One region of the Streptomyces sp. NPDC050416 genome, then DNA from elsewhere that is predicted to be linked to it. Evidence: riboswitches for the same ligand, from Rfam matches in the RefSeq annotation. Region 1 holds a riboswitch; each other region holds the start of a gene.

Region 1 (7,148 bases):
CACCAGGCCAGTGTGAGCACGAGCAGCACGACGGTCACATTGCGCAGGACGCCGCGGTCGTCGACGTTCCACAGGTACAGGCGCGCACTGTCGGAGCTGATCAGCCGCGCCCCGGCCAGCGCCGAGAGGGCGAGCGCCCCGCCCGCGAGCCAGTGGTCGCCGCGCCCCTCGGCCACCTGCCGCACATCGAAGCGGGCCAGGGTGAGGACGTACAGCACGAGCCCCAGCCAGAACAGCACCAGCGCCGCGTGCGCGAGCCAGGCCGCCGACTCGGCCGCGGCGAGCGTGGCACCGAGTACCGCGAGCCCCTGCGTGGCCATGCAGCGCGCGAACACCGTCCCGGGCCTGCGCCGCTCCCCGTCCTGCGCCGGGAGGACCAGTGGCACCGGCCAGAGCAGCACGGCCAGCACCAGCAGGGCCGCGGCCAGGGACTGCGCGCCGGCCGCCGAGAAGCCGGTGCCCAGGACGGCCGTCGCCGCCACGGTGGTGAGGGCGGCCGTCGCCACGGTGTCCACCAGGCCCGGCACTCCCGCGTACGCCCGCCATCCCGTGCCCGCCAGCAGCAGCCGCAGCGTGAAGTCGGCGGCGAGCAGCAGCCACGCCGCGCAGCCCAGACCGAGGGCGATACGGGACAGGCCGCCGTACCCCGCCAGGTCCAGACCGACCGACAGGGTGCCGGTCGCCAGCACGGCGGCGCCGGCGGACGGCGCGCGCTGCGCCCACCAGGCGGTGGAGGGGGAGGGGCCGGGCATGGGCCCGATGCTAGGAGGCGCCGCGCGCGTTGCGAGCGGGGCACGCGCGCGGGCGCCTCAAAAACGCGAGAGCGCCCCCATACGCGCGTGCCCTCCGTGAAGTACGGCCTCAGGCCGGCCGCACCACGCTGTGGATCGCCGACTCGCCGTCGTAGTAGATCGACTCCTCGCGCACATAAGTGCCGGGCTTCGGGGCGTGGATCATCATGCCGTTGCCGATGTAGATGCCGACGTGGGTGACGTCGTCGTAGAAGAAGACCAGGTCACCGGGCTGGGCGTCGGTCAGCGGGACCGTGGTGCCGGCGTTGACCTGGTCGTAGGTCGTGCGCGGCAGGGTGACGCCCGCGGCCTTCCAGGCGGCCTGGGTGAGACCGGAGCAGTCGTAGGAGCCGGGGCCGACGGCGCCCCAGACGTACGGCTTGCCGATCTGGGCGCGGGCGAAGGCGAGCGCCTTCTCGGCCTTGGTGGCGTACGAGGAATCGGCCGGGGCCGTCGAGGTGGACGAGCCGGAGCCCGTGGACGAGGACGAGCCCGTGGACGAGGAGCCGCTGTCCTGCTGCTGGGCGGCCTGCTCCTGCGCCTGCTGCTGCGCGGCCTGCTGCCGGGCCAGCTCGGCGGCCTTGCGGGCGGCCTCCTGCTGCTTCTCCCGCTCGATCGCCGCGAGGCGTGCCTTCTCCTCGGCGGTCAGCTTCGACAGCAGGTCGCGCGCGTCGGCGAGCTTCCGCTGGACGGTGGCCTTGGCCGTCTTCAGGTCGCCCTGGGTCTCGGTGAGCGTCTCGAGGCTCTCGGTGGCCTCCTGGCGCTTCTTCATCGTCTCGGACTGCTGGGTGACGTAGTCGTCGACCGCGACCTTCTGACGGCCGGTCATCCGGTCCATCAGCTGGGTCTGGTCGAAGTAGTCCTGCGGGGTGTCCGCGAGCAGGAACGTCGCCGTGTCCGGGGCGGAGGCGCCGGTGCGGTACTGGGCGGCGGCGAAGGAACCGAGTTCCTCCCGTGCCTCGTTGAGCTTCTGGGTGCGCTTGGCGACGTCGTCGAGGAGGGTGTCGACGCGCTTGCTCTGCTTGGTGGTCTTCTCCTTGGCCGAGTTGTACTTGTCGGTCGCCGACTCGGCCTGGCGGTACAGGTCGTCGACCTTCTTCTCGACTTCCTCGAGACTCGGCTTGTCGTCGGCCTCGGGGGCGGCATTGGCCGACTGGGACAGCAGGGCGACGGACGTGAGGGCCGCCGTTGCCAGGGCGGGGGTCCGTATGCCTGCGACGCGCGTACCAGCGGGACGCGACTTGCGGTGCGACGCCAAGGGAGGCGACTCCTTCCATGCTCCGCCTACCGGGTTAGCTGTCGGGTTCGGGCGGGTACATCGGAAGGGTTGCCCTACTGCCGTCTCCGTGGAGGGAGTCCGGCCGATTCACCCCAGAGTTCTCGGTTGGGTCCCCGGCTCCGGCTGCCGCTGCGGCACACCGGACTCGGCGGAGGCCGCGCGGCCCGGCGACGTTCGCCGGTGGGGGTCGTGCGGCCTGCCCGCACGGTAGCCAACTCGTGTTGCCCTTGTGAAGGTTGATGGGCGATATGCCCGATACATTTTCGTGACCTTAGTCGAAAGCGTCGCCGAGAGTCATCGACGGAGGGGCGTTGGTCACGAGTTCGTCATAATTGTGACAGTCGTAGCGGACTGTGATCGTGCGTGGATACAGGGTGATGAGGGGTTCCTTTCGGCGATGTTCTCAGGGCGGCGGCGGGCTGTCAGTGGGGCGCCCTAGACTCGGAGAGCGATGAGCAGCCTCTTTGACGACAGCTTCCTGGCGGACCTCCAGGCCCAGCGGGGCCCCGCGGACGAGCCCCCGCCGCCACCCGAGGACGATCACGTACCGGAGCCGGTTCCGGACGATCTGTTCGGCGGGAAGTTCGACGTGCCCCCGGACCGGGACGCCTACTACCGCGACGGTGCCCCGCGCCCGCCGGTGGACACCGCCGCCCTCCTGGAGGGGCTGAACGACAACCAGCGCGCCGCCGTCGTCCACTCCGGCTCCCCGCTGCTCATCGTGGCCGGCGCCGGCTCCGGCAAGACCCGCGTGCTCACGCACCGCATCGCCCACCTGCTCGCCGAGCGGGGCGTGCACCCGGGGCAGATCCTCGCGATCACCTTCACCAACAAGGCCGCCGGCGAGATGAAGGAGCGCGTCGAGCAGCTCGTCGGCCCGCGGGCGAACGCGATGTGGGTGATGACCTTCCACAGCGCGTGCGTGCGCATTCTGCGGCGCGAGAGCAAGAAGCTCGGCTTCACGTCCTCGTTCTCGATCTACGACGCCGCCGACTCCAAGCGCCTGATGGCCCTGGTCTGCCGGGACCTGGACCTCGACCCCAAGCGCTTCCCGCCGAAGTCCTTCAGCGCCAAGATCAGCAACCTGAAGAACGAGCTGATCGACGAGGAGGACTTCGCCGCCCAGGCCACGGACGGCTTCGAGAAGACCCTCGCCCAGGCCTACGCGATGTACCAGTCGCGGCTGCGCGAGGCGAACGCCCTCGACTTCGACGACCTGATCATGACGACGGTCAACCTGCTGCGCGCCTTCCCGGACGTCGCCGAGCACTACCGCCGCCGCTTCCGCCATGTGCTGGTGGACGAGTACCAGGACACCAACCACGCCCAGTACGCCCTCGTCCGGGAACTCGTCGGCACCTCCGAGCACCCCGTCGACGTACCCCCCGGCCCGGACGACGTCCCGCCCGCCGAGCTGTGCGTCGTGGGTGACGCCGACCAGTCGATCTACGCCTTCCGCGGCGCGACGATCCGCAACATCCTCCAGTTCGAGGAGGACTACCCGGACGCGACGACGATCCTGCTGGAGCAGAACTACCGCTCCACCCAGACGATCCTCAGCGCGGCCAACGCGGTCATCGAGCGCAACGAGTCCCGCCGCCCCAAGAACCTGTGGACCAACGCGGGCGCGGGCGCCACGATCACCGGCTACGTCGCCGACACCGAGCACGACGAGGCGCAGTTCGTCGCCGACGAGATAGACCGCCTCACGGACGCCGGCGAGGCGAAGGCCGGCGACGTCGCCGTCTTCTACCGCACCAACGCCCAGTCCCGTGTCTTCGAAGAGGTCTTCATCCGCGTCGGCCTGCCCTACAAGGTCGTCGGCGGCGTCCGCTTCTACGAGCGCAAGGAGGTCCGGGACGTCCTGGCCTACCTGCGCGTGTTGGCCAACCCGGAGGACTCCGTGCCGCTGCGCCGGATCCTCAACGTCCCCAAGCGGGGCATCGGCGACCGTGCCGAGGCGATGATCGACGCCCTCGCCCAGCGGGAGAAGATCAGCTTCCCGCAGGCGCTCAAGCGCGTCGACGAGGCGTACGGCATGGCCGCGCGGTCCACCAACGCCGTCAAGCGGTTCAACACGCTGATGGAGGACCTCCGTACGATCGTCGAGTCCGGCGCCGGACCGGCCACGGTGCTGGAGGCGGTCCTGGAACGCACCGGGTACCTCGCCGAGTTGCAGGCCTCCACCGACCCGCAGGACGAGACCCGGATCGAGAACCTCCAGGAACTCGCCGCCGTCGCCATGGAGTTCGAGCAGGAGCGCGGCGAAGAGGAGCGGGGCACGCTGTCCGACTTCCTCGAACAGGTCGCCCTGGTCGCCGACTCCGACCAGATCCCCGACGAGGAGGACGGCGACGGCGTCATCACGCTGATGACCCTGCACACCGCCAAGGGCCTGGAGTTCCCGGTCGTCTTCCTGACCGGCATGGAGGACGGCGTCTTCCCGCACATGCGCGCCCTCGGCCAGGCCAAGGAGCTGGAGGAGGAGCGGCGCCTGGCGTACGTCGGCATCACACGCGCGCGGGAGCGGCTGTATCTGACGCGGTCCACCCTGCGCAGCGCCTGGGGCCAGCCCTCGTACAACCCGCCCTCCCGCTTCCTGGAGGAGATCCCGCCGGCGTACGTGGAGTGGAAGCGGACGGGAGCCACCGCGCCCGCGTCCTCCGGCCCCGTCTCCGGGGTGGCGGCCTCGCTGTCGTCGTCCCGCTCCCGTTCGTCCGCGTCGGGCGCGTCCGGTTTCGCCACGCGCCGGACCTCCGAGAAGCCGGTCGTGTCCCTGGCGGTCGGAGACCGGGTCACGCACGACCAGTTCGGCCTCGGAACCGTCGTGGCGGTGAAGGGCACGGGCGGGAACGCCGAGGCGACCATCGACTTCGGGGACACCAAGCCGAAGCGGCTGCTGCTGCGGTACGCGCCGGTGGAGAAGCTGTAGACCAGAGAGATCGGCCCCTGCCGGGCGACCGGCGGGGGCTGCCGGGACGTTACGTCGGGTCGATGCCGTGGCTGCGCAGCCACGGGAGCGGGTCGATCGCCGAGCCGCCGGCCGGGCGCACCTCGAAGTGCAGGTGAGGGCCGGTCGAGTTGCCGGAGTTGCCGGAGCGCGCGATCGGATCGCCGGCCTTCACGGTCGTACCCGAGGGGACCGTGTAGGTGGAGAGGTGGCAGTACCACGTCTCCGTGCCGTCCTTCGCGGTCACGATCATCATGTTGCCGTACGCGCTGTTCCACTGCGTGCGGACGGTGCCATCGGTCGCGGACATCACGGTCGTGCCGTACGAGACGGGGAAGTCGATGCCGGTGTGCAGGGACATCCAGTTGATGCCGGACTGGCCGTAGTAGGCACTGAGTCCATGCCGGGCGACCGGCAGGGCGAACTTGGGGCGCAGCCGCTCCTTGCGGGCCGCCTCCTCCGCCGCGCGCCTGCGCTCGGCCGCCTGCTGGGCCTTGAGGTCGATGCGCTCCTGTGTACGGCTGGCCCGGTCGGCGAAGTCGTCCGCGCCGGCGGCGAGGCTCTGGAGCTGCGTGTCCAGCTTGTTGTTGGCGGCGGCCGGTTTCACCGGCTGCACGTCCGCCGCGGTCGTCTGTGCCTCCGCGGCGCCGTCGTCGGAGAAGGTGCCGACGGAGGCGGCGGCGATCCCCGCGACGCCCATCACACACGCCGAGGGCACGGCGATGGTCAGCAGCGCCGAGCGCTTGGGAGGCGTACGGCGGCGGGAACGGGACCCGGCGCGCGCGGCCGCCCGTGAGCCGGCGCGCGGGCCGAGCTCTTCCTGACCGTCCAACAGCGGGGCGGCGGTGGGCAGTTCGCCGGTGGCGGCCGGCTCGCCACCGTCCGTGGCGGGGTCGGTGTAGGCGGACCCGTCCGCTTCGTCGAAGGCGACCTGATCGAGCGTCGCGGTCTCGTGCTGCTCGAAGGTTTCGCCGTGCTCCTCGTACGCGTCGGGCGCCGGGGCGCCGGCGCCGTCGGTGTTCCACTGCGTGGCGTCGTAGGCACCGGTGTCGAAGGCCTGGGTGCCCCATTCCCACTGCTGGGTCCGGTCGGCCGGATTGCCGGACTGGTCGGGCTGGAGCCAGGCGCCGGTGTCCCACTGCCCGGTGCTGTCCGGGGAGGCGGCCTGCGGCGGGATGACCGAGAGCGGCTGCTGCTCGGCCGTCCAGGACGTCGTTTCATACACGCCGGTGTCGTAGGCGGCGTGGTGCTGGGCCGCGTACGCGTCGTAATGCGGGTTGCCGTGCGTGCCGGTGGGCCAGTGGCCGGTGTCGTAGGTGCCCGTGTCGTGACCGCTGCCCGGCATGTCGCCGAAGAGGGGGTCGGTGGCGAACGTCGCGGTGGTGTGGCCGGTGGCGGCGAAACCGGTGCCGTCCGTACCGGTGGTGTCAAATCCGGTGGCGGCGTAGTCGCCGTACGTGGTGAAGTCGCCGTACTGGGCTTCCTGGGTGCCGTACGACGCGTAGTGCGCCGAGTCGGCGTCGGAAGCCGGAGCCGGGGTCATGGTCCCCGACGGGTGACGGTCGTTCACCAACTTCTCTTTCGCCTCGACAACAGGGGCTGCCAGAGCAGTGCGGCGACTGTACCCGGCGGTACGCGGGCACGACAATCTTCGGCAGGTTTCGCGCGCGCAGGAAACGGGCATTCGGCCGTGTTTTGGCGGACGGCGGGCACGGGTTTGGCCCTGCGTTCGAAGTTTGTTCGAGGCTGATCGGTGCTTCGACGCTGTGTGCCTGCTGTATGACGAGTCTCAGGCCACGGTCAGACCGCCGGTCCTGCCGACGGACGGTTCGCCCTCGTGGGCCGTGTCGAGAACCTGCCGTATGCCGTTGGCGACGGCGGGGTGCACGGGCAGGGCGAGATGACCGATGCCGGTCACCCGCACGTTCTGCACCGTCAGATCGGGATGGTCGATGCAGGCCGTCTCCAGCGGGTCCATCACATGGTCCAGGTCGCTCCAGAAGCTGACGAAGTGCGTGCGGCAGCCCGGGGCCGGCCGAGTGAGCTCCTCGAGCACCGGTGAGCCGGGGCGCATCTGGCGCACGATGGGGTGCGCGTTGGCCAGGGGCGCCACCCGGGTGCCCGAGTG
Region 2 (7,148 bases), on a different contig from region 1:
TCCCGGCCCCCGAGCGCGGCACGCTCGGCAACGGCCTGACGGTCCTGCGCTGCCACCGCCCCGGCCAGCAGGTCGTCGCCGTGGAGGTGCTGCTGGACGCACCCCTGGACGCCGAGCCGGCCGGCCTCGACGGTGTGGCCACGATCATGGCCCGGGCCTTCTCCGAGGGCACCGACAAGCACTCCGCCGAGGACTTCGCCGCCGAACTGGAGCGCGCCGGCGCCACCCTCGACGCGCACGCCGACCACCCCGGCGTCCGGCTCAGCCTGGAGGTGCCGGCCTCCCGGCTCGCCAAGGGGCTCGGCCTGGTCGCCGACGCCCTGAGGGCCCCCGCGTTCGCGGACAGCGAGGTCGAGCGGCTGGTCCGCAACCGCCTCGACGAGATCCCGCACGAGCTGGCCAACCCCGCCCGCCGTGCCGCCAAGGAGCTCTCCAAGGAGCTGTTCCCGGCGGACTCGCGCATGTCCCGGCCCCGCCAGGGCACCGAGGAGACGGTCGCCGCGATCGACTCCGCGGCCGTACGCGCCTTCTACGAGAGGCACGTCAGGCCCGCCACGGCCACGGTCGTGGTCGTCGGCGACCTCACCGGCATCGACCTCGACGCCCTGCTCGGCGACACGCTGGGCGCCTGGACCGGCTCCGCGGCCGAGCCGCGCCCGGTGCCGCCGGTGACCGCCGACGACACGGGCCGGGTCGTCATCGTGGACCGCCCCGGCGCCGTCCAGACGCAGCTCCTGATCGGCCGGATCGGCCCGGACCGGCACGACCGCGTGTGGCCCGCGCAGGTGCTCGGCACGTACTGCCTCGGCGGCACCCTCACCTCCCGCCTGGACCGCGTGCTGCGCGAGGAGAAGGGCTACACCTACGGGGTGCGGGCGTTCGGCCAGGTCCTCAGGTCCGCCCCGGACGGGACCGGTGCCGCGATGCTCGCCATCAGCGGCTCCGTGGACACGCCCAACACCGGCCCCGCCCTCCAGGACCTCTGGACGGTGCTGCGCACGCTCGCCGCCGAGGGGCTGACCGACGCCGAGCGGGACGTCGCCGTGCAGAACCTGGTCGGCGTGGCGCCGCTGAAGTACGAGACGGCGGCGGCCGTCGCGAGCACGCTGGCCGACCAGGTCGAGCAGCACCTGCCCGACGACTTCCAGGCCACGCTGTACCGGCAGCTCGCCGCGACCGGCACCGTGGAGGCCACCGCGGCGGCCGTCAGCGCCTTCCCGGTGGACCGGCTGGTGACCGTGCTCGTCGGTGACGCGGCGCAGATCAAGGCCCCGGTCGAGGCCCTGGGCATCGGCGAAGTCTCGGTCGTCGCCGCCGAGTAGGAGCACGCGCGCGCAGGGGCCCTGGTTGTCTTCTAAGGCACCAGGGCTCCTTTATGCCCGAATTGGTGCGGAGGTTGCCTGTCTGCCCTGTGGGATGCGCTACAAAAACCGGGATCCGTTTGGGAATTGAAAGTGGCCCCGCTTAGGTTCGTCCGGGCTGTTCGTCAGGCAGTGCGCCGCACCCGCGGCACCGGACAGTCATCGCCGAGTCCCCGTACGGCGCGAGCCAGGGGAGCCGGGGACCCACCGCAGTCCCTGGGGTGAATCGGACGCCCGCGCGAGCCGCGAGGGGGTCCGTAGGAGACCTTCCTGCTCCGAACCCGTCAGCTAACCCGGTAGGCGAGAAGGAAGGAAAGGACCAGGCACTCCATGGCGTTCACCCGCGCCACCGGGAAGCACCGTCGTCCCAGCCGGATGCAGCGCGGCACGGCCCGCGCGGCGGGCGTCGCGGCCCTCGCCACCACCGGTGTCATCGGCAGCGTGGCCGCCCCGGCCTTCGCGGCCGAGCCCGCCGTCGAGCAGACCGGCCTCACTCCCGTCGTCACCATGGGCGACACCGTGGCCCAGCAGATCGACGCCCAGGCCGCCGCCCAGAAGCAGGCCGCCGAGATGGCCGCCGCCAAACAGAAGGCCGAGGAGGCCGCCCGCGAGCGGGCCGCCGAGGCGGCCAAGGAGGCCAAGGAAGCCGCCGAGAAGGCCCGCGAGGCCAAGGAACGCGCCGCCCGCGAGGCCGAGCGCAAGCGCCTCAACACCTTCGTGCCCCCGATCTCCGGCTCGTACGTCTCCACCGGTTACCAGGCCAGCAGCGGCCTGTGGTCCTCCGGCAGCCACACCGGTGTCGACTTCCACGCCGCCAGCGGCACCTCCGTCCACGCGGTCGGCATGGGCGAGGTCGTCGAGGCCGGCTGGGGCGGCTCCTACGGCAACCAGATCGTGATCAAGATGAACGACGGCACGTACACCCAGTACGGCCACCTGTCGTCCATCAGCGTCTCGGTGGGCCAGAAGGTCACCCCCGGCCAGCAGATCGGCCTGTCCGGCGCGACCGGCAACGTCACCGGTCCGCACCTGCACTTCGAGGCCCGTACGAGCCCCGAGTACGGCTCCGACATCGACCCGGTCGCCTACCTCCGCTCGCACGGCGTGAGCGTCTGACGGCGCACCACTCCGCTTCCCGAGGCCCCGGCTCCCCGAGCCGGGGCTTTCGGCGTTTGTGACGCCCGGCTGTCCAAAAAATATCCCTGGATTCCGGTCTGCCGTCGGAAATTCCGGCTCATTGCAATAGAGTCACGGAACACGTGTCACTCGTCGACGTTTCACGGGGATTAAACGGAGGTCGGTCATGCGCATTCCGGCGCACTCGGTGTGCACGGCCATCCGGGACGACATCGTCGCGGGTGTCTACGAACGCGGCGGCCGGCTGACCGAGGAACTCCTCGCCCGCCGCTACGGTGTCTCGCGCGTCCCCGTCCGGGAGGCCCTGCGCACCCTGGAGGCCGAGGGCTTCGTGGTGACCCGGCGGCACGCGGGCGCGTGCGTCGCCGAACCCACCGAGCAGGAGGCCGCCGACCTGCTGGAGATGCGGCTGCTGCTGGAGCCGCTCGGCGCGGCCCGTGCCGCCCAGCGCCGCACCGAGGCCCACCTGAAGGTCCTGCGCGGCCTGGTCAGGCTCGGCCAGGAGCGCGCCCGCCGGGGCAACAGCGACGACCTGCGCTCCCTGGGCGGCTGGTTCCACGAGACGCTCGCACAGGCCTCCGGCAGCCCCGCGCTGACCTCGATGCTGACCCAGCTCCGCCACAAGATCGCCTGGATGTACACCGTCGAGGCTCCGGCCGGGCCCGTGGAGTCCTGGACCGAGCACGGCGCGATCGTGGACGCGGTGGCGCGCGGGGACAGCGAGCGCGCGCGGGCGGTCACGGCGCTGCACACCGAGCGCGCGACGGCCGCGCACCGGCTGCGTTTCGGCTCCGCCGGGGAGCGGGCCGAGCGTGTGAGGAACTCGCAACATCCCGTAAACACGGCGAGCCTGCGGCATTAACACGAGAGCCGTATACAAAGAGCAGGTAATTCGCGGGGGATTATTTCTGCTGCCCGGGAACGGGAATGCGCGGCCGATCGTGATGGGAAATGGCGACCCGTGACCGGGAATGGCGAAGGGCTCGCCCGATGAATTCGGACGAGCCCTTCTGGTTGCACCGGACCAGGGGTACCGGATCAGGCGCGGAAGAATGCTCAGACGGTCTCGGGCAGTTCCTCGAGACCCTCGGAGACCAGCTTCGCCAGCCGGTCCAGGGCGGCGTCCGCACCCTCGGCGTCGGAGGCGAGGACGATCTCCTCACCGCCCTGGGCACCGAGGCCGAGGACGGCCAGCATGGAGGCCGCGTTGACGGGGTTGCCGTCTGCCTTGGCGATCGTCACCGGGACGCCTGCGGCCGTGGCGGCTCGGACGAAGATGGAGGCGGGGCGGGCGTGGAGGCCCTCGGCCCAGCCGACGTTGACGCGGCGCTCAGCCATGTGTTGCTGCCCTTCGGTTTTCAGGGTTGTCTAGACCAGTTTCCCACACGTGAAGCTGCGCCGGAGCGGTCCTGATGTACCGCCCCGGGGTGCCGTCGGATCGCGGCCTCGACCCGACTGACGCCCTCCACAGACTGCCTCGCGCCGCTGTCATACGCCAGACGTACTCTGGGGCCCATGCAGACCTCGCCGGACCGGCACGAGTATCCCGCCCACTGGGAAGCCGACGTGGTGCTGCGCGACGGTGGCACCGCGCGCATCCGGCCCATCACCGTTGATGACGCCGAGCGCCTGGTCAGCTTCTACGAGCAGGTCTCCGACGAGTCGAAGTACTACCGCTTCTTCGCGCCGTACCCTCGCCTGTCCGCCAAGGACGTCCACCGCTTCACGCACCACGACTTTGTGGACCGGGTGGGACTCGCGGCCACAGTCGGCGGCGAGTTCATCGCCACCGTACGCTACGACCGGATCGGCGCGGACGGAACGCCCGCGTCCGCACCCGCCGACGAGGCCGAGGTCGCCTTCCTGGTGCAGGACGCCCACCAGGGGCGGGGCGTCGCCTCCGCTCTCCTCGAGCACATCGCCGCCGTCGCCCGCGAGCGCGGCATCCGCCGCTTCGCCGCCGAGGTGCTGCCCGCCAACAACAAGATGATCAAGGTGTTCACGGACGCCGGGTACACCCAGAAGCGCAGCTTCGAGGACGGCGTCGTCCGTCTGGAGTTCGACCTCGAACCCACCGACCGCTCCCTCGCCGTGCAGTACGCGCGCGAGCACCGCGCCGAGGCCCGGTCCGTGCAGCGGCTGCTCGCGCCCGGCTCGGTCGCCGTCATCGGAGCGGGGCGCACCCCGGGCGGCGTGGGCCGCAGCGTCCTCGGCAACATCCGCGACGCCGGGTACACCGGCCGCCTCTACGCCGTGAACAAGGCACTGCCCGAGGGACGGAAGGAACTCGACGGCGTGCCCGCCCACCGCTCGGTGCGGGACATCGACGGCCCGGTCGACCTCGCGGTCGTCGCCGTGCCGGCCGACCACGTGCCCGAGGTCGTCACCGAATGCGGCGAACACGGCGTGCAGGGGCTGGTCGTCGTCTCCGCCGGATACGCCGAGAGCGGCACCGAGGGGCGCGAACGCCAGCGCGCCCTCGTGCGGCAGGCCCGCACCTACGGCATGCGGATCATCGGGCCGAACGCCTTCGGCATCATCAACACCTCCCCGCGGGTACGGCTCAACGCCTCCCTCGCGCCCGAGACGCCGCGCCCGGGCCGGATCGGCCTGTTCGCCCAGTCCGGCGCCATCGGCATCGCCCTGCTGTCCCGGCTGCACCGGCGCGGCGGCGGCGTCACGGGCGTGACCGGCGTTTCCACCTTCGTCTCCTCGGGCAACCGGGCCGACGTCTCCGGCAACGACGTCCTGCAGTACTGGTACGAGGACCCGGACACCGACGTCGTCCTCATGTACCTGGAGTCCATCGGCAACCCCCGCAAGTTCACCCGCCTCGCCCGCCGCACGGCCGCGGCGAAGCCCCTGGTCGTGGTCCAGGGCGCACGGCACGCGGCCGCGCCCCAGGGGCACGCCGTACGGGCGACCCGGCTGCCGCACACGACGGTCTCCGCGCTGCTGCGGCAGGCCGGCGTCATCCGGGTCGACACCATCACCGAGCTGGTGGACGCCGGGCTGCTCCTCGCCCGCCAGCCGCTGCCGGCCGGGCCCCGGGTGGCGATCCTCGGCAACTCCGAGTCGCTCGGCCTGCTCACGTACGACGCGTGCCTCGCCGAGGGGCTGCGTCCGCACGCCCCGCAGGACCTGACCACGGCCGCCTCCGCCGGGGACTTCCACGCGGCCCTGTCGCGCGCGCTGGCCGACGACGAGTGCGACGCGGTCGTCGTCACCGCCATACCGGCGGTGGGGGAGGGCTCGGTCGGGGACGCGGCCCTCGCGCAGGCGCTGCGCTCGGCGGCGGCCGCCGCTCCGGCCAAGCCGGTCCTGGTGGTGCACGTGGAGCTCGGCGGCCTGGCCGAGGCCCTGTCGGCGGCGGCGAGCACGGCACCGCAGGCCGAGACGGACCAACCTCCGCACATCGCCCCTCGCCCGACATCCACCGAAGAACGACTCCCCACCGCCGAGGCTCCTCCCGAGGGCGAGCACCTCATCCCCGCCTACCCCGCCGCCGAGCGCGCCGTCCGCGCCCTGGCGCAGGCCGTCGGCTACGCGCAGTGGCGGCGCGGCGCCGCCGACCCCGGAAAGGTGCCCGACTACGAGGACATCGACGAGAAGGGCGCCGCCGCGCTGATCGACGGGCTCCTCGCGCGCGGGCAGGGACTCACGCTCGGCACGGACGAGACCTGCGACCTGCTCGGCCACTACGGCATCCACGTCCACCGGGCCCTGCCCGCCCCCACCCCCGACGCCGCCGCCGAGGCCGCCCGCACCCTCGGCTACCCCGTCGCCCTCAAGGCCACCGCCCCGCACCTGCGGCACCGCGCCGACCTGGGCGGCGTACGCCTCGACCTCGCGGACGAGGACCAACTGCTCAGGTCGTACACCGAGTTGACCGAGCTGTTCGGAGCACCGGCGGAGCTGCGCCCCGTCGTGCAGCGGATGGCGCCCCGGGGCGTGGACGTCGTCGTTCGGGCCGTCATCGACCCCGCGGCCGGAGCCGTGCTCTCCTTCGGGCTGGCCGGGGCCGTCTCGCAGCTGCTCGGGGACACGGCCCACCGGCTGATCCCGGTCACCGACAAGGAGGCGGCCTCACTGGTGCGCTCGATCCGCACCGCGCCCCTGCTGTTCGGCTGGCGCGGCTCCGCACCGGCCGACACCCGCGCCCTGGAAGAGCTGCTGCTGCGGGTGTCCCGGCTGGTCGACGACCACCCCGAGGTCGTCGCGGTCACCCTGGAGCCGGTCATCGTCGCCTCGCACGGCCTGAGCGTCCTGGGCGCATCCGTCCGGCTCGGACCACCGCCCGCCCGAGACGACCTCGGCCCGCGGACCCTGCCCGCGTACTGACAGGGGGCGAGCGGTGCCTCGCAGTCAGTGGGCCCCCGTAGGATGGGCGTCATGGCCAAGACCAGTACGACGACCCAGGGGCTGCGGGCGGCGATCGAGCGCAGCGGCTACTACCCGGCCCTCGTGGCCGAGGCGGTGGAAGCCGCCGTGGGCGGCGAGCCCGTCCGGTCGTACCTGGTCCACCAGGAGACGACGTTCGACCAGAACGAGGTACGGCGGCATGTGACGGTGCTCGTCCTCACGGACCACCGTTTCATCGTCAGCCACACCGACGAACAGTCCGCCGACAGCACCTCCCCGACGCCGTAC
Region 3 (7,148 bases), 200 kb from region 1:
CCTGGGCCGGGGTGGTCAGCCGCGCGGGCAGGATCAGCCCGGTGCCGCACCCCAGTCCGGGGTCGGCGGCGAAGGGCGCGGTCAGTTCGGTCAGCCAGCGTGGATCGGCGACCACGTCGTCGTCCGTGAAGGCGACGACCTCGCCGCGCGCGGCCGCGAGACCCGTGTTGTGCGCGACCGCGAGGCCGGGCACCCGCTCGCAGACGTACCGCACGCGCTCGGCGTACTTCCGCTCGATGAGCTCCCGCGTCTCGCTCGTCACCGGAGCGTTGTCCACGACGACGATCTCGAACCGCGGATGGTCCTGCGCCAGCAGCGAGTCCAGCGCCCGGGCCAGCTGCCCGGCCCGCTCCCGGGTGGCGACGACGACACTCGTGTACGGCAGCTCACCGGCCTCAGGAGCCTGCCGCGCCTTCTCCGGCTCCGCGAGCACGGTCTTCACCCGCTCTGCGAGCAAGACCTTCGCCCGCTCCGCGAGCACCGCCCTCGGGTCCGCCCCCTCCGGCACCCGCCCGAGCAGCGTCCCCACGGGCCGCCCGACCCGTCTGACCAGCACGAACACCTCGCCGTGCGTCACCGGCGGGCTCCCCGGGCCCGGTCTGAGCACCGCCTCGTCACCGTCGAGGTCCAGCTCGGCGACCTGTACCGCCTCGATGTCCAGGAACCGCCGTATCTCCTCCTGCGCATGTCCCGAACGGGCCATGGGCCCCTCCCCCCTCGTCGTCAGGATCGTCGTCAGGTACGGCGCAGCCGGGCCGCGCCCTTCAGGGTCCGCGCGGCCAGCGCCGCGAGCCGTGGCCTGCCGCGGACGAAGCTGTGCGCGCGGCGCGCCGGCTCGCGGCTCAGCCAGTGCAGTGCCGCGCCCGCCCCCGGTCGCGTCACCGCACCCTCGTACACGGGCAGTTCGCCCGTCTTCAGCGCGTCCTTGTACTCGGCCGCGCCCCGTCCCAGGTCGAGCATGCCGATGCCTTCGGCGGCCGCCGCCTCGGCCATGCGCAGGTGCAGCACCAGACCCGGCGAGTACTTCGCGAACTCCGGGTCGTAGGCCGGGAACCAGCAGGCCAGGACCGATGCCGAGCGCAGTCCGAAGTGCGCGGCCAGCGGGCGCCGGCCGGCGTACAGCACGGACAGCGTGCCGCTGCACTCGGGCGCCCGGGTCTCGGCCAGCCGCCCCACGAGCCGGGTGATCCACTCCCGGGCGAACCGGTCCCGGCGGCCCGTCCTGCGGTACTGCGCCGACTTCCACTCCATGAGCGTGCGCAGCGCGGCCGGCTCGCGTTCGTCGAAGACGAACCGCAGCTCGCCGACCTGCCGGCCCAGCCTGCGCTCCTTGGCCAGGGTGGTCTTCAGGAACTTAGGCGACTGGGCGCGCAGCACCGACTCGTACGTCTCGTAGCCCTTCTCCACGTCGATGACGTAGGTGGCGTGCTCCTCGGCCGCGTACCGGACGAACAGCCGCTGCTCGGCCTCCAGGTTGTCGAAGGCGAAGCTCGACAGCGAGCAGGCCCGCAGCAGTTCGCCTGTGTCCAGACGCAGGCCGGGCCGCAGGATCGCGCCCTGCGCGTCCGAGACGCCCAGGCCGATCGCCCGTCCTTGCCCCAACGGGCCCCGTTCATGGGGCAGGAAGCCGGCCGGCTCCAGCCCCTCGTACACCACCGCTACCCGCGCCTGCGGCTTCACCAGGCCGACGGCTTCGGTGAACTCCGGTTCCATGAAGGGGTTGCGCGGTGTCTCCGACGCCGCGCGCAGCGCGCGCCAGCGCTCCTTCTCCCCCTCGCCGAGCTCCCCGGGCACACCCACACGAACACGCCCACTGCTCAACCCGACCCCCCGATCAAGTCCCCCTGGACACTTGGAAGGTACCGCCCGAGACGGCCTCGACGGTAGGTAGCGGACCATGTTGTTGCCAACTGGTGCAGAGGCCTTCAACCGGGCAATCGGCGTGCGCCGTGCGATGAAACGAAGGGGCGCGTTGTCCGTATTCTCTGATCATGGCCGCACCCCTCGCGTATTCACTCATCGCCACCGACCTGGACGGGACGCTGCTGCGCGGCGACGACACCCTGTCCGACCGGTCCCTCGCCGCGCTCACGCGGGTGGTGGACGCCGGTGCCCGGCACCTCGTGGTGACGGGCCGGCCGGCGCCGAGAGTGCGGCCGCTCCTGGACGACCTCGGCTGTACGGGGCTCGCGGTGTGCGGACAGGGCGCGCAGGTGTACGACGCCGGCGCGGACCGGCTGCTGTGGTCCATCACGCTGGACCGGGAGCTGGCGGAGACCGCCCTCGGGAAGATCGAGGCCGAGGTGGGACAGGTGTACGCCGCGGTCGACCAGGACGGGGTCGACGGCCTCACGCTCATCGAGCCGGGTTACCTGATGCCGCACCCGACCCTGCCGGCGGTGCGGGTCGACCGGCGCGACGACCTGTGGGGCGAGCCCATCAGCAAGGTGCTGCTGCGCCATCCCCACCTGTCGGACGACGAGTTGGCGGCGACGGCCCGCTCGGTGGTCGGTTCACTGGCGACGGTGACGATGTCGGGGCCCGGCACGGTCGAGCTCCAGCCGTGCGGCATCACCAAGGCCACCGGCCTGGCGCTGGCCGCCGAGCACCTGGGGCTGCGGCCGGCGGACACCCTCGCCTTCGGTGACATGCCCAACGACATCCCGATGTTCGACTGGGCCGCCCACGGCGTCGCCATGGCCAACGCCCATCCCGAGCTCAAGGCCGTGGCCGACGAGGTCACCCTGTCGAACGAGGACGACGGCATCGCCGTCGTCCTCGAACGGCTGCTGGGCGGGACGGATCAGTACGGGCCGTTGACGTTGTCGATCGAGCCGTAGCGCGCCGCCGCGTAGTTGCAGGCCGCCGTGATGTTGGCGACCGGGTCGTACGGGTCCCACGACGTGCCGTCCACGTGGTAGGCCTGGAAGGTCGGGTCGATGGTCTGGAGCAGACCCTTGGACGGCGTGCCCTTGGCGGCGTTCGAGTCCCAGTTGTTGATCGCCTGGGGGTTGCCGGACGACTCGCGCATGACGTTGCGGTAGATGCCGTCGTACGAACCCGGGATCCCCTTCTGCGCCATGATGTCCAGCGCCTCGCGGATCCAGCCGTCCAGGTTGTTCGCGTAGGTCTTCGCGGAGGCCTGGGTGGCCTGGGCGACGCCACCGGCGGGCTTCGCGGCCGGCTTGGCGGGGGCGGAGGACTTGGTCGCCGTCTTCTTCCCGGCGTCCGCCTTGGCCGTCTTCACCGTGAGCTTCAGACCCGGGTGGATCAGCTGCGGGTTGTCGCCGACCGCGGCGCGGTTGTCCTTGTAGAGCTGCTTCCAGCCGCCCGACACGTCGTACTTGTCCGCGATGCGGGCGAGCGAGTCGCCCTTGGCGACGGTGTACGTGAGGGACTTGGCGGTCTTGGCCGCCTGCGGCACGGACTGCGCGACGGTGGGTGCGCTCTGGGCCGGCTGGGCGGCGCTGGCCTGCGTCGCGCCGATCAGCGGCAGGACGAGCGCCGCTCCGCCGGTGCCGGCGGCCATGACGCGACGGGTGAACTGACTGGTTCTGGGACGACGGTGCTTGCCTCGGGGCATGGGGATGTTCCTCTCCGGCGCCTGCGAGGTGAGCTGTCGGGTTCGGGCCGGGAGGTGCCCGGCCGCCTACGGCGCTGTGTGCCGTACGCGGCTTCACCCCGAGCCGTTCCGCTGCGCGGACCGGCGACTTACCTGGGTCCCCCGCTCCTGCCCTGCGTGAGTGAGTGGGTTCGTGTGGGGTGTCCGGGCGGTGGCAGGATTCGGCGATCCGCCGGACAGGCCCGGAACGTATGCGAGAGCACATGTCGGGAACAAGCACCGGAGTCACATATCGAGCGATTGACCTTGGTCAGGGGCGTATGGGGCACTTGATCCTTTGCTGAAGCCAAGGCTCAACTTGCGTGCGGCGGAAGGAGGTACGGGTCGGTGCCGGAGTGGGATGTCACAGGGGATAACGTGACTCAACTCACTGATCACGAGTCCGTGGGGCGATTTGCACTTAGGGGAATTCGCTTATCCAACGCCGCAAATCGTGCATAGCTCGCTATTGACGGGTAAGTCGATAAATGTCTGCTCTTATGAGCTGATCGAAAACATTGCGGTCCTGATCGGATACCACCCGGCCTGTAACCCTGGGCGCTGGCGGTGATCGAAACGTGACCGGATACGCTGACTCGAGTGATGGCAGCGACCTATCGACAAACCGCGTAATCACCGGCAGACACCAGCAGACAGGAGACCCCTCGTGACCGACGTCGGGCCGTTCGGGCTGAGCGTGCGGGACCAGGCTCTGGAGGCCGATGTCCAGGCCGGGATGGCGGCTGTCGAGGAAGGCTTGCTCGAGGCCACCAAGAGTGAGGTGCCCTTCATCACGGAGGCCGCCCAGCACCTGGTCCGGGCCGGTGGCAAGCGGTTCCGTCCGCTGCTCGTGATGCTCGCCGCCCAGTTCGGCGACCGGTACGCGCCCGGGATCGTGCCCTCGGCCGTCGTCGTGGAGCTGACCCACCTCGCCACGCTGTACCACGACGACGTGATGGACGAGGCCACGGTGCGGCGCGGGGTGGCGAGCGCGAACGCCCGCTGGGGCAACTCCGTCGCGGTCCTCACCGGAGACTTCCTCTTCGCCCGCGCCTCGCACATCCTGGCCGACCTCGGCCCGGAGGCGGTGCGGGTGCAGGCCGAGGCGTTCGAGCGGCTGGTGACCGGGCAGATCCTGGAGACGGCCGGACCGCAGGACGGCCGCGACCCGGTCGAGCACTACCTGGACGTGCTGGGCGGCAAGACCGGCTCGCTGGTGGCGGTGTCGTGCCGGTTCGGGGCGATGATGTCCGGCGCCGACGACACGGTCGTGGACGTGCTGACCCAGTACGGCGAGCGGCTCGGTGTCGCCTTCCAGCTCGCGGACGACGTCCTGGACATCGCCTCCGACTCCCACGAGTCCGGCAAGACGCCCGGCACCGACCTGCGCGAGGGCATCCCCACGCTCCCCGTGCTGCGGCTGCGCGAGCGCGCGGCCCGGCTCGGACTCGCGGAGGACATCGCCCTGTGCGAGCTGCTGGACTCCGACCTCACCGACGACGACCGGCACGCCGAGGCCCTGCGCCTGCTGCGGGCCCACCCGGCGCTGGAACAGGCCCGGCGGGACACCGTCCGCTACGCCCAGGACGCCCGCTCGGCGCTGGCGCCGCTGCCCGACTGCACCGCGAAGACGGCGCTGGTGGAGCTGTCCGACGCGGTGGTGCACCGGGCCGGTTAGCGCGTTTTCCCCCACGACCCCTACGGGTCGGGGGAGATGCGGCCCTCTCGTGTCATACCGCAGCAGTACGTGGAGTTGAGCCCGGGGTCTGACGTATCTCGCCGGCCGATTTGGTCAGATGGTCACCACGGAAAGCACCACTCCTCACCAGTTCGGGTGAGAATGGCGGCTCAGGGACGAGTGCGTGCACGACACGGACAGCCGCCGCCGATCACGGAGGTAGGGCACACATGGCACCGTACGCATCCGACGACAGCACGACCGCCGGGGAGGCCGACGAGCAGCGCTCCGGGCGGCGCAAAGCCGCGCGGTACGTCGTCCCGGTCACGGTGGTGGGGGTGGCGGCCGCGACGATCGGGCTGGTCCCCGCACTCGCCGATTCCGGTGACCCCGACCTCCCGAAGATCACCGCACAGCAGCTCATCGAGAAGATCGCCCAGTCGGACATCCAGCAGCTGTCCGGCACGGTGAAGATCAGCACGGACCTCGGCCTGCCGGACCTCGGCGGGCTGGAGAGCAGCCTGATGTCCGGTGCCGCGAGCCGGGGCCAGGGCGGCTCCTCCGCCGACCCGACGGCCAAGCTCACGGAACTGGCCTCCGGCACGCACACCCTGCGTGTCGCGGCCGACGGCCCGGACAAGCAGAAGCTGTCGCTGCTGGAGAACGCCGCCGAGTACAGCATCGTCCACAACGGCAAGGACGTCTGGGGCTACGACAGCAAGTCGAACGAGGTCTACCACGGCACCGCCTCCGACAGCCCGGAGCGCGGGAAGGACCAGCAGCCGCCGGCCGCGCCGAAGGACTTCGCCGAGGAGGCGCTGAAGGCCACCGACGACACGACCGCCGTGACCGTGGACGGCACCGCCCAGGTCGCCGGCCGGGACGCCTACAAGCTGGTCATCAAGCCGAAGCAGTCCGGCTCGACCGTCGGCGCGGTCACCGTGGCCGTGGACGCGAAGACCGGCATGCCGCTGAAGTTCACGCTGACCCCGGCGAGCGGCGGCGCCGCCGTCGTCGACGCGGGCTTCACCCAGGTCAGCTTCGCCAAGCCGGCCGCCTCGGCCTTCGACTTCACCCCGCCCAAGGGCGCGAAGGTCACTGAGGAGAAGGACGCCGCCAAGGACTTCGGCAAGGGCTCCGACAAGCACTTCGGCAAGGGCTTCGACAAGGGCGGGGCGCGCGAGCACGCCCCCAAGGCCGGGGAGGGCCCCGGCAAGGGCCACGACGGCATGAAGACCATCGGCGAGGGCTGGAGCTCCATAGCCACCTTCGACACCGGCGGCGAGGGCATGCCCTCGGGCAAGGCCGGCGGCGAGTTCGGCGGCTTCATCGACTCGCTCGGCGACAAGGTCACCGGCAAGTTCGGCTCGGGCACGGTCTTCTCGACCCGCCTGATCAACGCCCTGATCACCGACGACGGCAAGGTCTACGTGGGCGCCGTCACCAAGGACGCGCTCGTGAAGGCGGCCGACGCCGGGAAGTAAGTCCCGAACTCCCGCGGGACTCGGAGAGAACGAGGAAGCCGATGGGCGAACCGTCCGCCACGGAGCCGGAGCAGCGGGGCGATCAGGCCGGGGACCCGGTCATCGCCACGCGCGCGCTCACCAAGCGCTACCGCGGCGGACAGCTCGCCGTCGACGGCCTCGACCTGACCGTCCCGGCGGGCAGCGTCTTCGGCTTCCTCGGTCCCAACGGCTCCGGCAAGACCACCACCATCCGCATGCTGATGGGCCTCATCGAGCCCACCTCCGGCACGGCGACGGTGCTCGGGCAGTCCATGCCCCGGGCCACCCGCGCCGTCCTGCCCCACGTCGGCGCCCTCATCGAGGGGCCGGCCCTGTACGGCTTCCTCTCCGGCCGCGACAACCT
Region 4 (7,148 bases), on a different contig from region 1:
CCCGGTGGATAGCGACGGCCACGGCGGATCCCTCCAGCGCGGACACACTCGGCGCGACCGTCATAGCGCCGGTGGTCGAGGAGATCGCCAAGGCGGCGGCCGTCTTACTGGTCTTCCTCTTCCGCCGCCGCGACTTCACCGGCATCCTCGACGGAGTCGTCACAGCCGGCGTCACCGCCACCGGCTTCGCGTTCACGGAGAACATCCTCTACCTGGGCACCGCCTTCGGCACCGACCAGCTCACCGGCGGCACCGGCATCGCCTCCGTCACGGCGGCGACCTTCTTCGTGCGCATCATCATGTCGCCGTTCGCGCACCCGCTCTTCACCGTCCTCACCGGCATCGGCTTCGGCGTCTCCGCGCTCGCGGCGGACCGCCAGCACATCCGCCGCGTCGCCTTCCCGCTCTCGGGGCTGCTGCTCGCGATGGGCATGCACGCGACGTGGAACGGCTCGTCCTCGTTCGGCGAGTACGGGTTCTTCGCCGTGTACGCGGCGTTCATGGTGCCCATCTTCGGGCTGCTGACGTGGCTGGTGATCTGGACCCGGCAGCGGGAGCTGAGGACCGTACGGGCGGAGCTGCCCGCCTACGCCGTGGCCGGGTGGCTGTCCCCGGTCGAGCCGTACGCCCTCGGCTCCATGCGGGCCCGGCGGATCGCCCGCCAGTACGCCCGCCGCCACGCGGGCCGGGCGGCGGCACGGGAGGTCGCGCGCTACGAGGCGTACGCGACGTCCCTGGCGTTCCTGCGGCACCGGGGCCGGCGCGGCCGCGCCGGTGCCGACTTCGTCGTACGGGAACGGGAACTGCTGGACGAACTGTGGCGCCGCCGCGAGACGGCCCGTCCCGCGCTGGACTACGCCGCGCGCATCACGGCCCCTCCGGTACCGGTGGCGGCCCCGCCGTGGCCGGTGCACGGGGCGTACGGGTACGGCCCTACGACGACCCCGACACAGGCGCCGACGCCGACGCCGTATCCCGCGTACGAGACGCCGTACCCCGCGTACAACCCCTACCGGTCCTAGCCGACCCCCCAATCGGCCACCGGTCGGAACCGCTCAGGCCGAAGCCTCCGTGAGCCGCCCGGCCTCCGCCTCCGTCAGCGTCAGCTCCCCGACCCCGATCAGCGCGGGCAGCTGCTCCACCGTCCGCGCGGAGGCGATCGGCGCCACCACGGTCGGCTGGGCCGCCAGCCAGGCGAGGGCGACCGTGGCGACGGGGACGTCATGGGCCGCGGCGATCTCGTCGAGGGCGTCGAGGACCCGGCGGCCCCGCTCGGTCTGAAGGTGCTGGGCGGCACCGCCCGCCCGCGCGCTGTCGACGCTCGTACCGGGCCGGTACTTGCCGGTCAGGAAGCCCGACGCGAGCGCGTAGTACGGGACGGCCGCCAGGCCGGTCCGCGCGGCGAGGTCCTGGAGCTCGCCCTCGTAGGTGTCGCGGGAGACCAGGTTGTAGTGGGGCTGGAGGGCCACGTACCGGGCGAGTCCCTCGCGGTCGGAGAACTCCAGGGAGGCCCGCAGCCGCTCCGCGGAGATGTTCGAGGCGGCGATGTACCGCACCTTCCCGGTCGTCACGAGTTCGTCGAGCGCGCCGATGATCTCCTCCACCGGCACGTCGGGCTTGTCGTAGTGCGTGTAGTACAGGTCGATGTAGTCGGTGCCGAGGCGCCGCAGGGAGGCATCGGCGGCGGCCTTGATGTTGGCGGGGGACAGGCCCTGGAACTGGGGGTGCTGGCTGACCTTCGTGGCGACGACGACGTCCGCGCGGTTGCCCCGCGACGTCAGCCACTTGCCGAGGACGGTCTCGGACTCGCCGCCCTGGTTGCCGTCCGCCCACGCCGAGTAGACGTCGGCGGAGTCGACGAAGTTGCCGCCGGCGGCGGTGTACGCGTCGAGGACGGCGAACGACTGTGCCTCGTCCGCGGTCCAGCCGAAGACGTTGCCGCCGAGGGCGAGCGGGAAGACCTCGAGGTCGGAGGAGCCGAGCTTGCGAAGAGAAGTCATGCTCCGTGTCAACGGCCGTGCGGGGGAGGCCCATTCCACAGCGGACGCAAAACTCCCGTAAACGGCCCCGCACGAAACCCCGCACGAGACCGGAAACGCCGCCGTCGCTCAGACGTTCAGGCCCTTGCCCCGCAGCCACGCGAGCGGGTCGATGCCGTTGCTGGAGCCACCGGTGTGGACCTCGAGGTGCAGATGCGCCCCGGTGACGTTGCCGGTCGCGCCCACGCGGCCGATGACGTCGCCCGTGCTGACCTTCTGGCCGACGCTGACGCCGATGGACGACTGGTGCGCGTACCAGATCTCCGTGCCGTCATCGAGGGTCAGGACGGTCTTGTAGCCGTACGAGCCGTTCCAGCCCGCCTCGGTGATGGTGCCGCTGTGCACCGCCTTGATCGGCGTGCCCGTGGGGGCGGCGAAGTCGAGGCCGGTGTGGTAGCCGGAGGACCAGTAGGCGCCGGCCTGACCGAAGGTGGAGGTGATGGTGTACGCGGAGGTCGGCAGCGTGTACTGCTTGGCGAGGGCGGCGAGCCGCTCGGCCTCGGCCTTCTTCCGGGCCTCCTCCTCCGCCTTCTTCTTGGCTTCGGCGGCCTTGGCCTTGGCTTCCTGCTCGGCCTTGGTGGCGGCCTCCGCGGCCTCCTTGCGGGCGGCTTCGGCGGCGTCCTGCGCGGCCTTGGTCTCGATCTGTTCCTGCTGGTGCTCGACCTGCGCCATGATCCGGGCGCGCAGTGCCTCACCGGCGCCGGAGGTGCCCTGCTCGGTGTCGGCGGACGCCGTGGCGAGGTCGCTGAGCGGAGTGGCGGAGCCTTCGGGGGTGTCGTCGTCCGAGATGAGGGAACCCACCGAGGGAAGGTCCGGGACGGAGATCGACACCGGCGGCTTGCCGGTCTGGGCGCTGGCCATGCCGCCCGCGCCCACGGCGGCTATGACGCCGACGCCGAGGACGGTGGAGCTGCGCGCGAGGCCTCCGCCGCGCTGCTTGGTGACGCGATGCCGGCCACGGATGGGGCGGATGGACTCCGCGGTGGGGTTCCATTCCTGGAACGGGCCCTCGTCGGTGTGGTGACCGCCGTAGCCGAAGGTTTCGGTGTCGCGCTGGTTCGGCGCGGACGGGGCCGCGGGGGCAGGCCGGTTGGACGCCACGTGGGCGTACTCCTTTCCTTCCTTCTCGCCTACCGGGTTAGCTGACGGGTTCGGAGCAGGAAGGTCTCCTACGCGCGTATACCGGCCGTGCTTCCACGGCGGCATCCGCTCGATTCACCCCAAGTGGTGGTTCCCCGGTTCCCTTTCAGGATTCGGCGCGTGCGCACGGAGCCGCCTTCTGTGACGGCTGGGACGACCGCGCTGCGTTATCGAACGTTAATAGACGCGCGGTGGGTATTCCAGCGATTCCGCTTGATCATTAACCTTTTTCGCGCGGACCAACCTGCCATGACCGGCCTAAAACGGGCGAGTTGACCGCTGCGCAAGTGACTCACGGGTTTTGACGGTGTGTCAGTTGTGATGCGGAGCGGTGTGATTCACTCACCGACAGTGATGTCGGCAGTAATGGAGAACCCAGGAAACACCGAGGGCCGGAACCCTTTCGGATTCCGGCCCTCGGCCTTCAGTAGCGGGGACAGGATTTGAACCTGCGACCTCTGGGTTATGAGCCCAGCGAGCTACCGAGCTGCTCCACCCCGCGTCGTTGTGACTCCAGTGTACGCCATCCGCGGGACCACTCGCGCACACCCGGTACTCAGCGGCCCGGGTCGCCCGTCCGCGCTGTCGTAGCGGCCCTGGAGGCAGCGCGACCCGCGAGGCGGCCAGGCTGCAGGATCCGTGGGCCGATCGGCCCGAGCTCAGGGCGTCAGGTGGTGGTTCGGGGCCTTGGCGCGCTCCTCGTGCTCCGGGAGGACGAGGACCTCCACTCCCCCGGCCGCCAGCAGGCCGCTGCCGTCGGCGTCCGCCACGAAGGTGTCCGGCTCGCGCCAGGCCGTGACCACGCGTCGCACGCCCGCGTCGAGGATCAGCCGGGCGCAGGGTGCGGGGCGGGAGGCCCGGCGGGCGCAGGGCTCCAGGCTGCTGTAGACCGTCGCGCCGGCGAGCCTGGGGTCGGCCGGGTCGAGCTTGGCCAGGGCCGCCTCCTCGGCGTGCACGAGCGGGTCGCCGCCCTCGCGGGAGTGGCCGCGGGCCAGTTCGGTGCCGTCGGCCGCGACGACCACCGCGCCGACGCTGAACGCCGTGTCCGACGGCGGGCACTGCGCGGCCAGTTCGCAGGCCAGGGCCAGCCAGTGGTGGTCGGCGGCGACGGGGAGGGGGCCGGTGCCGGGAGCGGTCGGCTCGTAGCGCATGAGGACCACGTCCTCTATCCGCCGGGTCTCCAGCAGCCGGAGCCGGCCGGACTGGTAGCCGCCGGGTCCGAAGAGGCGGGGGGCCCCGGGGTCACCGACGAAGAGCGGGGCGAGGACCAGCTGGAGTTCGTCGGCGAGGCCCTGGGTGAGGAGCTGGGTGTGGATCAGGCCGCCGCCCTCGACCATGAGGCGCCGTACGCCCCGGACGTCGTGCAGGTGGGTGAGGAGCCGCCGCCAGTCGAGGTCGGCGCCGAGGGGGACGACGTCGGTGGCGTCGGCGGCATCGGTGCCATCGGCAGTGGCGAGGCCGAGGGCACGGGCGCGTTCGGCGCCCTGGTCGGTGGTGTAGAGGACCTTCTGGCCGCCGGTGTGCCAGAACTGTGCCGCCGGGTCGAGGTCGCCGGAGCCGCTGACCGTGACCTTGAGGGGGTACTCCGGCAGGCCGGCCGCCGTGCGGGCGGCGCGCCGCTCGGGTGAGTTGACCAGCAGGCGCGGGTTGTCGGCGCGGACGGTGCCGGCGCCGATCAGGATCGCGTCGACGGACGCCCGGACCTCGTCGACCCGGTCGAAGTCGGCCGGGCTGGACAGGAGCAGGCGTTCGGGGCCGGTGTCGTCCAGGTAGCCGTCGAGGGAGACGGCGGCGGACAGCAGGACGTACGGGTGGGGCATCGACGCTCCCGGCTCGTGGAAACTCGTGACGGACGGCGGACTGACGGGACGGCGGACTGACGGGACGGGCTTGGTTCAAGTTTGAAACAAACCTACACTGGGTGCATGACGACTCGCTGGCTCACCCCCAAGGAGCAACGCGCCTGGCGCGCGTACATCGCCGCCTCGCTGCTCCTGGAGGACGCGATCGACCGGCAGCTCCAGCAGGACGCCGGCATGCCGCACCTGTACTACTCCATCCTCTCGGTCCTGTCGGAGTCCCCGGAGCGGCGGCTGCGCATGACCGATCTCGCCGAGCGGCTGAAGATCACGCGCAGCCGGCTGACGTACGCGGTGACGCGGCTGGAGAAGGACGGCATGGTGCGGCGCGAGGCCTGCCGGTACGACAAGCGGGGCAGCATCGCGGCCTTGACGGACGACGGGTTCGCCGTACTGGACCGGGCAGCGCCCGGGCATGTCGAGACCGTGCGGAGCTTCCTGTTCGACCGGCTCAGCGAGGAGCAGGTGGAGCAACTGGAGGAGATCTCCACGGCGATCGCACAGGGGCTCCAGGAGGACGGGACGCGGCCGGCGTCGGACGACGTGCCGTGGCGACGGAGGTCCTCCACGGCCTGTTCGTGAGCCGCCTTTGGTGAGGCACGTCACAACACACCTCGATCTCACCGCCTTTCATTGCTTCAAATTTAAAGCAAGTGTAGGGTTCCGGACGTGGATCTGCTTCAAATCTGAAGCAGACTGCAAGCCGACGGCTGTGCAGCCGAACAGGAACGGAACCCGGAGGCCCCGCATGCCCGACACCCCCGCTGTCCTCGCCACCCCGCGCTCCCGCGTCCGGGTCCCGCTGCGCTTCCACGACGGCTACGAGGTCGACGCCGAGGTCGTCACCTTCCACGGCCTGGCCGACGGCCAGGAACACGTGGCCGTCGTCCTGGGCGAGCCCGGTCCGGTTCCGCTGGTGCGGCTGCACTCCGAGTGCCTGACCGGGGACGTGTTCGGCTCGGCCCGCTGCGACTGCGGCCCGCAGCTGCGCGAGGCCGTCGAGCGCATCGCCGAGCGCGGCGGCGTGCTCCTCTACCTCCGCCAGGAGGGCCGGGGCATCGGCCTCTACAACAAGCTCGACGCGTACGCCCTCCAGGACGAGGGCCTCGACACCTACGAGGCGAACGCGGCCCTGGGGCTGCCGGAGGACGCCCGCGACTACACGGCGGCGGCCCAGATGCTCCGGGCCCTGGGCGTCGGCGAGCTCGACCTGCTCTCCAACAACCCCGACAAGGCCGCCCAGCTGCGCGACCTGGGCGTGGCCGTCCGCGACCGCGTCCCCACGGGCGTCTTCACCACCGCGCACAACGTCCGGTACCTGCGCGCGAAGGTCCTCCAGACCCAGCACACGCTGCCGCTCGTCGCGCTGACGGGGCTCAGCGCGGGCTGAGCCTCCCGGCCCGGCCGGGTGCGTGAACGGGGCGGCTTGCCCCTCGGCTCATCGGGTACAGCCTTTGAAAGAGGGCGACCTCTGCAGTACCCGGAGCTTATGGAAAGTGACCGTTTCGTGACCGATCTCGGCGGCCCCGGCGACCCCCGGGCGAGGGGACCGGGCGATGGCCCGGAGGCCGTCGCGGCACAGATAGCCGATGCCGTGGAGAGCCTGACGGCCCTGTGGTCGGTCGCCGCCCAGGAGGCTGCACTGCGGCTGTCCCTGCACCAGCTGCGGGCGCTGCGCACCCTGGAGGCGGCGCCCGGCCTGAACCTGACGGCCCTGGCGGACCAGCTGGACATCGGCCTCCCCACCGCCAGCCGCCTCTGCGACCGCCTGGCGGCGGCCGGGCTCCTGGAACGCGCCCCGCACCCGGACACCCGACGCGAGGTGCAGCTGTGGCTCACCACGCACGGGCAGCACGTCCTGGGCGACGTCGCCGACCGCCGGACACGTGCCCTGACCACGGCGCTGGCGGCGATGGAACCGGCGGAACGGGTGGCGCTGAGCCGGGGCTTGCTGGGGTTCCTTGCGGCACGGGGCGCGGGGATCCCGCGCGTCGACGGGGCAGAGCGGGACGCCGGACCTGACGCGGCCGGCCCTCCTCCCGGGACCGACCCGCCCGGTGGGACGTAACGCCGTAACGCCCGTAGCGCCGTAAACAGGACGCCGTAGCGC

What was found. Region 1 has a riboswitch for cyclic di-AMP ahead of ACIBL4_RS07640 (NlpC/P60 family protein). Riboswitches for the same ligand answer to the same signal wherever they lie in the genome.
Positions count from the first base shown of each region.
Region 2: it holds a riboswitch for cyclic di-AMP, as region 1 does, so the genes downstream of both, ACIBL4_RS35925 (M23 family metallopeptidase) here and ACIBL4_RS07640 (NlpC/P60 family protein) in region 1, are expected to answer to the same signal.
Region 3: it holds a riboswitch for cyclic di-AMP, as region 1 does, so the genes downstream of both, ACIBL4_RS08665 (transglycosylase SLT domain-containing protein) here and ACIBL4_RS07640 (NlpC/P60 family protein) in region 1, are expected to answer to the same signal.
Region 4: it holds a riboswitch for cyclic di-AMP, as region 1 does, so the genes downstream of both, ACIBL4_RS34405 (M23 family metallopeptidase) here and ACIBL4_RS07640 (NlpC/P60 family protein) in region 1, are expected to answer to the same signal.

Region 1 covers NZ_JBITII010000002.1:571,914-579,061, reverse strand. The annotation lists gene ACIBL4_RS07645 (hypothetical protein) at 1-752, opposite strand, end outside; gene ACIBL4_RS07640 (NlpC/P60 family protein) at 862-2,049, opposite strand; cyclic di-AMP (ydaO/yuaA leader) riboswitch at 2,058-2,231, opposite strand; gene pcrA (DNA helicase PcrA) at 2,522-5,002, shown strand; gene ACIBL4_RS07630 (M23 family metallopeptidase) at 5,052-6,704, opposite strand; gene ACIBL4_RS07625 (esterase/lipase family protein) at 6,810-7,148, opposite strand, start outside.
Region 2 covers NZ_JBITII010000015.1:122,227-129,374, forward strand. The annotation lists gene ACIBL4_RS35920 (M16 family metallopeptidase) at 1-1,322, shown strand, start outside; cyclic di-AMP (ydaO/yuaA leader) riboswitch at 1,515-1,678, shown strand; gene ACIBL4_RS35925 (M23 family metallopeptidase) at 1,692-2,477, shown strand; gene ACIBL4_RS35930 (GntR family transcriptional regulator) at 2,665-3,360, shown strand; gene ACIBL4_RS35935 (HPr family phosphocarrier protein) at 3,555-3,836, opposite strand; gene ACIBL4_RS35940 (GNAT family N-acetyltransferase) at 4,014-6,839, shown strand; gene ACIBL4_RS35945 (DUF5998 family protein) at 6,882-7,148, shown strand, end outside.
Region 3 covers NZ_JBITII010000002.1:769,346-776,493, reverse strand. The annotation lists gene ACIBL4_RS08680 (glycosyltransferase) at 1-703, opposite strand, end outside; gene ACIBL4_RS08675 (GNAT family N-acetyltransferase) at 736-1,800, opposite strand; gene ACIBL4_RS08670 (HAD family hydrolase) at 1,992-2,840, shown strand; gene ACIBL4_RS08665 (transglycosylase SLT domain-containing protein) at 2,804-3,583, opposite strand; cyclic di-AMP (ydaO/yuaA leader) riboswitch at 3,587-3,760, opposite strand; gene ACIBL4_RS08660 (polyprenyl synthetase family protein) at 4,269-5,279, shown strand; gene ACIBL4_RS08655 (outer membrane lipoprotein carrier protein LolA) at 5,510-6,763, shown strand; gene ACIBL4_RS08650 (ABC transporter ATP-binding protein) at 6,805-7,148, shown strand, end outside.
Region 4 covers NZ_JBITII010000014.1:21,163-28,310, forward strand. The annotation lists gene ACIBL4_RS34395 (PrsW family intramembrane metalloprotease) at 1-1,022, shown strand, start outside; gene ACIBL4_RS34400 (aldo/keto reductase) at 1,056-2,000, opposite strand; gene ACIBL4_RS34405 (M23 family metallopeptidase) at 2,109-3,140, opposite strand; cyclic di-AMP (ydaO/yuaA leader) riboswitch at 3,152-3,308, opposite strand; tRNA gene ACIBL4_RS34410 (tRNA-Met) at 3,608-3,681, opposite strand; gene ACIBL4_RS34415 (dihydrofolate reductase family protein) at 3,839-4,999, opposite strand; gene ACIBL4_RS34420 (MarR family winged helix-turn-helix transcriptional regulator) at 5,105-5,620, shown strand; gene ribA (GTP cyclohydrolase II) at 5,787-6,428, shown strand; gene ACIBL4_RS34430 (MarR family winged helix-turn-helix transcriptional regulator) at 6,528-7,106, shown strand.